2 regions of the Comamonas denitrificans genome follow, and region 2 is predicted to be linked to the other one. Evidence: predicted binding sites of a transcription regulator. Region 2 holds the regulator's gene; the other holds the start of a gene.
What was found. The regulator FNR, encoded in region 2, switches genes on or off when oxygen is low (the NO sensors DNR and NnrR bind a similar motif). The targets are predictions, from matches to a motif close to TTGATNNNNATCAA.
Positions count from the first base shown of each region.

Region 1: a site for FNR is predicted at 1,348-1,361, ahead of ACFO24_RS05095 (hemerythrin domain-containing protein). Genes of this name have one in related genera too.

Region 1 covers NZ_JBHSEY010000017.1:4,940-8,353, reverse strand. Annotated here, with positions in the region: gene ACFO24_RS05105 (DUF2249 domain-containing protein) at 1-20, opposite strand, end outside; gene ACFO24_RS05100 (NnrS family protein) at 75-1,280, opposite strand; gene ACFO24_RS05095 (hemerythrin domain-containing protein) at 1,506-1,934, shown strand; gene ACFO24_RS05090 (Mor transcription activator family protein) at 2,415-2,801, opposite strand; gene ACFO24_RS05085 (regulatory protein GemA) at 2,831-3,295, opposite strand.
Region 2 covers NZ_JBHSEY010000057.1:78,182-81,595, forward strand. Annotated here, with positions in the region: gene hemN (oxygen-independent coproporphyrinogen III oxidase) at 1-914, opposite strand, end outside; gene fnr (fumarate/nitrate reduction transcriptional regulator Fnr) at 1,110-1,838, shown strand; gene ACFO24_RS12335 (DMT family transporter) at 1,971-2,879, shown strand; gene ACFO24_RS12340 (DUF5368 domain-containing protein) at 2,903-3,268, opposite strand; gene ACFO24_RS12345 (NAD(P)/FAD-dependent oxidoreductase) at 3,305-3,414, opposite strand, start outside.

The DNA of each region.
Region 1 (3,414 bases), on a different contig from region 2:
ACGTCAATCACAGAGCTCATGGGGAAAACCTTTCAGAAAGAGCAGTCAGTGTCAGGGGGAGCGTAGCTGCGTTGTTAGCCGTCCTTGCCATCCAGGCGAGAACGCAGCAGCCACGGGGTGTAAATCACCAAGTAAATCGCAAAGGCCAAAGCCCAGAAGGTGGCCGAAATCTCAATCGCGCGGGGGTACCACGCGGGCACCAGGGCCGGCACCACCGCCCGAATCACCGTGGCCAGCAGCACCAGCGCATAGGCCACGGTCTCGCCGCGCGACGCTTGCAATGGGCGGCCGGTATGGCCCCGGGCTGTGCGGGTGAGCATGCCAATAATCAAACCGCCAATCACCCCGACGGTCAGGGCGTGGATGGCAAACGTCGTGCGCATCCAGCCCAGCTCGGCACCAGCGAGCATAGCAAAACCAATCGGCATCCACAGGTAGGACAGGTGCAGAATCCACAGGATGGGGCGTTTGAGCGTGACCCAGGGGCTCCAGCGGTACAGGCGAATGGCGTGCAGCACCGCGGTGATGGCACACGCCGCTGCCACCAGTGCCGCCGGGGCAGCGCCCACCCACAGCAGCAGGGTCACCCCCGTCACTGCCAGCAGGCCCAGCTCAAAAGAGCGCGAGGTGTTGATGACCAACCCAGGGGTGACATTGCGGGTGAACATGGGCACCACCCGCCCGGTCATGACGGAAACCACCATCAAAATCAGCCCCAGCTCGGCGTACAGCGGGCGCAGCGGATCCCAATCGACCAAGTTAAGTTGTGTGAGGTGAAAGCACAGATTGGCCACGCTCATTAATAAGAGCAAAGAAATCAACGGGATATTGCGCGTATTGCCCGATTTGAATAAAACGCGCAGCAGCACAACGGCCACTGCTGGCAAAAACAGCATATCCACCACCGCAAAGACGGTGTACGGAGCGCACACCGCGGCAATGCGGCCCGCCAACCAAAGCAATACCAGCGCGGCCAGCAAGGGGCCGCGGGCGGTCATATGCCCTGTCCAGGCTTTGACGGCGGTGAGCAAAAACCCGGCAATCACCCCCACGGCAAACCCAAACAGCATTTCGTGCCCGTGCCATAGCAATCCGGACAGGGGCAACTGCAGCGGCATGTACCCCAAAAATGCGGCCATCCACACCGGCACCGAGATGCAGGCGAGCAAGGCCGTCAAGAGATAAAACGGCCGAAAACCCAGACGCAGCAGCGGCCAGCCCGTCAAAGGGGGGGGCGCTTGCGGCGGGATGGGTGACAGATGGGGCGAGGTGTGCGGCATAAAAATCTATCCCTGGTGGGCGCGGGGTAGGTGCTGAAAATAATAAGATTTATTCTACATAAATCTTTTGATTTGCGTCATAGCCTGCGGCAATTTTCCCGGATCAGGTTGTGGATGCGAAAAGTAACACTTTCGAGGCTGCCGTCCAGCGCAATAAGATTCTTCGGAAATACACGTTTTAAAGCCGTACTTTCCCTCGCTCTTTTCCTTTTCTGGAGATCCTTTATGAACATCGAAAAATTCAAGCACCAACACGTGGATATCCTGTCGCGCATTGATCAGTTGCGCTCTTTGACCCATGCTGGGGTGGAAGTCGATGCGACTGCGATTGCGCAGGGCATCATCAGCTTCAGCTCACTGATCAAGCTGCATTTGGCGGTAGAAGACAAAGCGCTTTACCCGGCCTTGCAGCGCAGCGGCGATGCCACCTTGGCGCGGCTGGGGCAACAGTTTCAGGACGATATGGGGCCGATTGCCCAAGCGTTTGATGGCTTTGCCCGCCGCTGGAACACGGCTGAGCGCTTGCGCAGCGACCCGCAAGGCTTTCGCAACGATGCCAATACCGTGCTCAAGCGTGTTTATGAGCGCATGCAGCGGGAAAACCGCGAGTTCTACCCGCGCATTGAAGAGGCGCAAACCAACGCCGTGGCGTGAGGTGCGCCAATGCCGGTTCGCTTTGTAAGGCACGCAGCCTGCAGCGGAACCTGGCAATCACGAACGTGATCATCAATAGTGGGGGACTGCTCGTATTGGCACAGGAAAGAAGGTGGAAGAAGTCAAAAATCTCTAAATGTGGCAATGGGTTGCGCTATTTTTTGAGAAAAATGCACTTTGGCGCGAAATGGGCCGTGTAAAGGCATTAAACGGCCAAAACGGGCAGATTCCGTATTGGAATGGCCCAGGGGTGCTATAGAGTGAAAGTGACGCTGTGGCGCGGGGTTGCAGGGGTTTTGGCGGTGACAGGAAGGCCGCAGAAAACTGCTGCTAAGTCGGACAAAAAAAAGTCGGACGTAAATCAAACGTCCGACTTTTTAAAAACATTGTTATCAATGACTTGCGGCGTTTTTCGCCTTGGTGGATGCGATGTCCGACTTAATTTAACTCGGACGGCTTTTAAACGTCGCTTACATGCGTTTAAAAAAGCTGTGCCTGCTGCCGATCAGCAGGGGCTTTAATGCCAGCTGCCGCCACGATGCGCTCTACGTGGCGCTCTGTCAGGTTGTATTCTGCGGCCAGCTCTCGAGATGTGTTTGCAGTGAGATAGGCCTTGGTGATGCGGGCATTGCGCAAGGCCACCAGGGCACGGTGGGCCTTGGGCAGTTGAAAGTGGCTCTCGGCCCCATACACCTCGGCCAAGGCCAGCAGGTTTGTGTGGCCGATGATCTTGGCTATCGGATGATCCGGCTGCGCCCTGGCCGGAGTGGGGATGTAGATGCGCAGGCCACCGTATGCCTGCACCAGTGCCAGCGTTGCTTGTAGGCCGATCAGGCGTTCGAAGTCCTGCAGCAGCGGGGGCAGCATACGAGTGTCAGCAAGGTCGGCCAGCTGAATCATGGGCGGCGTTGCGCTCGTTTGGCGCGGTCAAGCATGGCTTTGAGCGCCTCGATGGTGTTCGAGGCCTCGAGAACAGGAAGCCAGTCCAGCGAGTCCACCTGCATGCCGGTGGTGCGGGCGACAAATGCCATCAGCGCGGTATGGCAGGGGTCATGCAGGCCACCATGCTCATCAATCTTGCGCCAGAGCCACTGTATTTTTGCGGCCTGCGTAAAAGGTTTAAACGCGCTGGATTTGGGCTTGTAGCCCAGGGTCGCCATGTGCGCCAGCACCTTGGCGCGGCCAGCCGCATCCATGTCAGCGCTGCTGCTGTGGCCTGTCAGTTGATGCAGGTGGTAGCGGTAATCGTCCTCGCTCCAGCCCAGGGCGGCGCGGCCCTGGTGGATGTGACCCAGCTCGCGTTTGCGCTGGGCCGCCGCTTTGGACTGATTGGTGGTTGCAGTAAAGCGGCGGGTGCTCATACAAAAGCCCCGTCTAAAACAGAACCATCTTTACCATTCCAATCGTTGCAGATTGCATTCGGTGTGACGGTGAAGTAATACCGCTTGCAGTGTTGGTTTTTTCGGTACGTCTGGCTGTT
Region 2 (3,414 bases):
CGTTTGGCAATCGCCAAGGCATCGTCCGGCAGGGCGAAGTGGTCCATCCCCACGTACACATAACCTGCATCAATAAAGCTATCAATGGCCGCCGAGAGCATTTCCAGCTTGTCACCCGCTGTGGGCAAGTCAGGCCGCACAATGCGCCGCTGCGACTTGAAGCGCTCAGGCAAGTGGGCGTAGCCATACAAGGCAATGCGATCAGGCCGCAACTCGCCCACTTGCTCCAGCGTACGGGCAAAGGATTGCGGATTTTGTTTGGGCAGGCCGTAGATCAAATCGACGTTCAGCGATTTAAAACCGATTTTGCGGGCCGCCTCAACCAAGGCAAACACCTGTTCAGCCGGCTGAATGCGATGCACGGCTTGCTGCACATCAGAGTCAAAATCCTGCACGCCAAAGCTCAGGCGGTTCAGGCCAATATCCCATAGCACTTGCAAACGCTCAGGTGTGACCGTGCGGGGATCCACCTCAATCGAATATTCACCATCGGGGGCAAACTCAAAACGTGCCCGCAGTACCTGCATCAGGCTGACAAGCTCTTCATCGGACAAGAATGTCGGTGTTCCCCCCCCAAAATGCAGCTGACTCACCACCTGCCCACGCCCCAGGTGCTGCACATGCAAATCGAGCTCACGCTCCAGATACTGCAAGTACTTTGCCGCCCGATCATGGTGCTTGGTGATGATTTTGTTGCACGCGCAGTAGTAGCACAGCGATTCACAAAACGGGATGTGGATGTACAGCGACAGTGGCTGCACTGCCGTGGCAGATAGCACTTTGCGCTGCTGCAGCGCAACGATGTAATCTTTTTCGCGGAAGGCCTCAACAAAGCGGTCAGCCGTCGGGTAGGAGGTATAGCGTGGCCCTGGCACGTCATAACGGCGCAGCAAATCGGGCGTGACAATACTCATGGGCAATCTTCTCCTTGGTAAGCCCTTTATTTTCGGGTAAATAACCAAGCTACCGACTTGACGTGCGTCAATTATTTATTTAAAAAGAAACGGGTGATAATTTGACCTAAGTCAGCGCAGCACGGGCTTACCCCAAATGCCCCGTGTTTTTCTTTGTTTTCTCTCTTTGCCCCGGGCAACGGCGGTCTTGGCTCAATGACTCCTACCACTGCATCCATACAAGTTACCTGCTCCAATTGCAATCTGCGCGAACTGTGCATGCCCGTGGGCCTGGACTGCCAGCAAATGCAGCGCATTGAAGAGGTGGTCGCCACCCGGCGCAAGATCAAGCGTGGCGACATGCTGTTTCAAAACGGTGAAGATTTCACCTCGCTGTACGCCATTCGCACCGGATTTTTCAAAACCTGTGTCGCCACCGAGGACGGTCGCTACCAAGTCACCGGCTTTCAAATGGCGGGGGAAATCATTGGCTTGGATGGCATTGTTCACAATCACCACACCTGCGATGCGATTGCGCTAGAGAACGCCGAAGTGTGCGTGATGCCGTTTAACCGCATCGAAGAAATCTCCCGCGAAGTCACGGCGCTGCAATCACATGTGCACAAAGTCATGAGCCGTGAAATCGTGCGCGAGCACAGCGTCATGCTGCTGCTGGGCAGCATGCGGGCAGAGGAACGACTGGCCGCATTTATTTTGAATTTGGTGCAACGCCTGCATTCACGCGGTTTTTCTTCTTCGGAGCTGATTTTGCGCATGACGCGCGAAGAAATTGGCAGTTACCTGGGCCTCAAACTCGAAACTGTCAGCCGCACCTTCTCCAAATTTGTCGAAGATGGCATGGTGGAGGTCAAACAGCGCCATATCCGCATCCTCAACCAAGAGGCACTGCAGCGCTTGGTGAACAATTCCCGCGAAGGGCGCTGACCTGGCCCCTTGGCACCAGCCACCCAACATCCAATATTCAACCCCCAGGCCTGCGCAAAGGCCTGCTCTTTCCCAAACCTCTTGGCACTATCCAGCACCACGCAGGTGCAGCAAGCCTATAGTGCGCCCCCTATGCTACGACTTTCCAACTTTGGCCCCCACGCCCGCATGCTAGGCATGGTCATTCTGTGGGGGGCCTCCTGGCCCGCCGGGCGCATCGTGGCCCAGGCCATGCCGCCGCTGGCCGCTGCCAGCCTGCGCTTTGTGCTGGCGCTGCTGGTGTTGCTGCCGTGGATGTACCACAGTGGCGGTTTTGCACAACTTAAAAACTGGAGCACAAAGCGCTGGATGGGTATGGCTTTAGGCGGTTTTGTTGGGGTATTTGGCTATGCCAGCTTGTTCCTGTCGGGGCTGCAGTACCTGCCGGCGGGCAAGGCGGCCTTGCTGATCACCCTCAATCCGGTGGTCACGCTGCTGCTGGCGGTGTGGCTGTTCAAAGAACGGCTCAATGCCATCATCGGCCTGGGCATGACCATGGCGTTTTGCGGCGCCATCATCGTGATTTCCCAAGGCAACCCCTTGCACATTTTGCAGGGGCAGCTGGGCTTGGGCGAGTGGCTGATTCTGGGTTGTGTGGCCTGTTGGGTGGGCTACACCTTGCTGGGGCGCTGGGTGATGAATGGGGTGGATGCGCTCTCGGCCACGGCGGTGACGGCCAGCTTTGGCACGCTGTTTTTGATTGTGGCCAGCTTGCTGGTGGAAGGCCCTGCCGGAGTGCAAGCTGCCCTGCACAGCGGCTGGAGTGCCTGGGGGGCTTTGTTGTTCTTGGCCTTTGGTGCCACGGCCCTGGCCTATGCCTGGTTCTTTGATGGGGTCAAGCGCCTGGGTGCAGGCGCGGCAGCCGGCTACATCACCCTGGTGCCGGTGGTGGGGGTGGCGGTGTCGGCGCTGCTGCTGCACGAGGCACTGGATACCAGCCTGCTCATTGGCGGCACTTTGGCGGTGCTGGGCACCGCCATCATGCAACGCGGGCGGCGCTAAAAAAGCCCCAGCGCCACGAGCGGCTAGGCCTTTGCAGCCCTCGGGCATTTGCAGTGCATATAGCCCGCCACAGTGTAACCCAACACCGTGGTGCCCACAGCCCCCAGGCCAAAGACCAGGGCAATCAAAAACCAGTCGGCCGGGCCGCCTGCATCGGTAAAGCCCGAGGACGACACCTTGGCCATCACCACTAGGGCCAGCGCACCGCCGAGCAATCCTATTGCTTGAGCACCTACCATGCGCCTAGCAACGATTGTGCGCTCTTTGAATAGTAAAAATAAGAAGGCCAAAGTGCCTCCAGCTATCAAAATAATGAGCAACCACAGCAGCGGTGCGCCCAGCATCTCTTGAAAGACGTACCAGAAAATCAGCGGATCGAGTTCTTTCATGACGGGTTTCCTTCTTGGGGTTCGGGGTTCTGGGAATCAAGCCTGGCCACGCAGCATGCTGATGTAGGTGGGCTTGAGGGCCATGGTCTTCATGACCCAGCTGATCCACAGCTCCTCCAGCGGCGCAATGACCCCGGGGAAGGAGG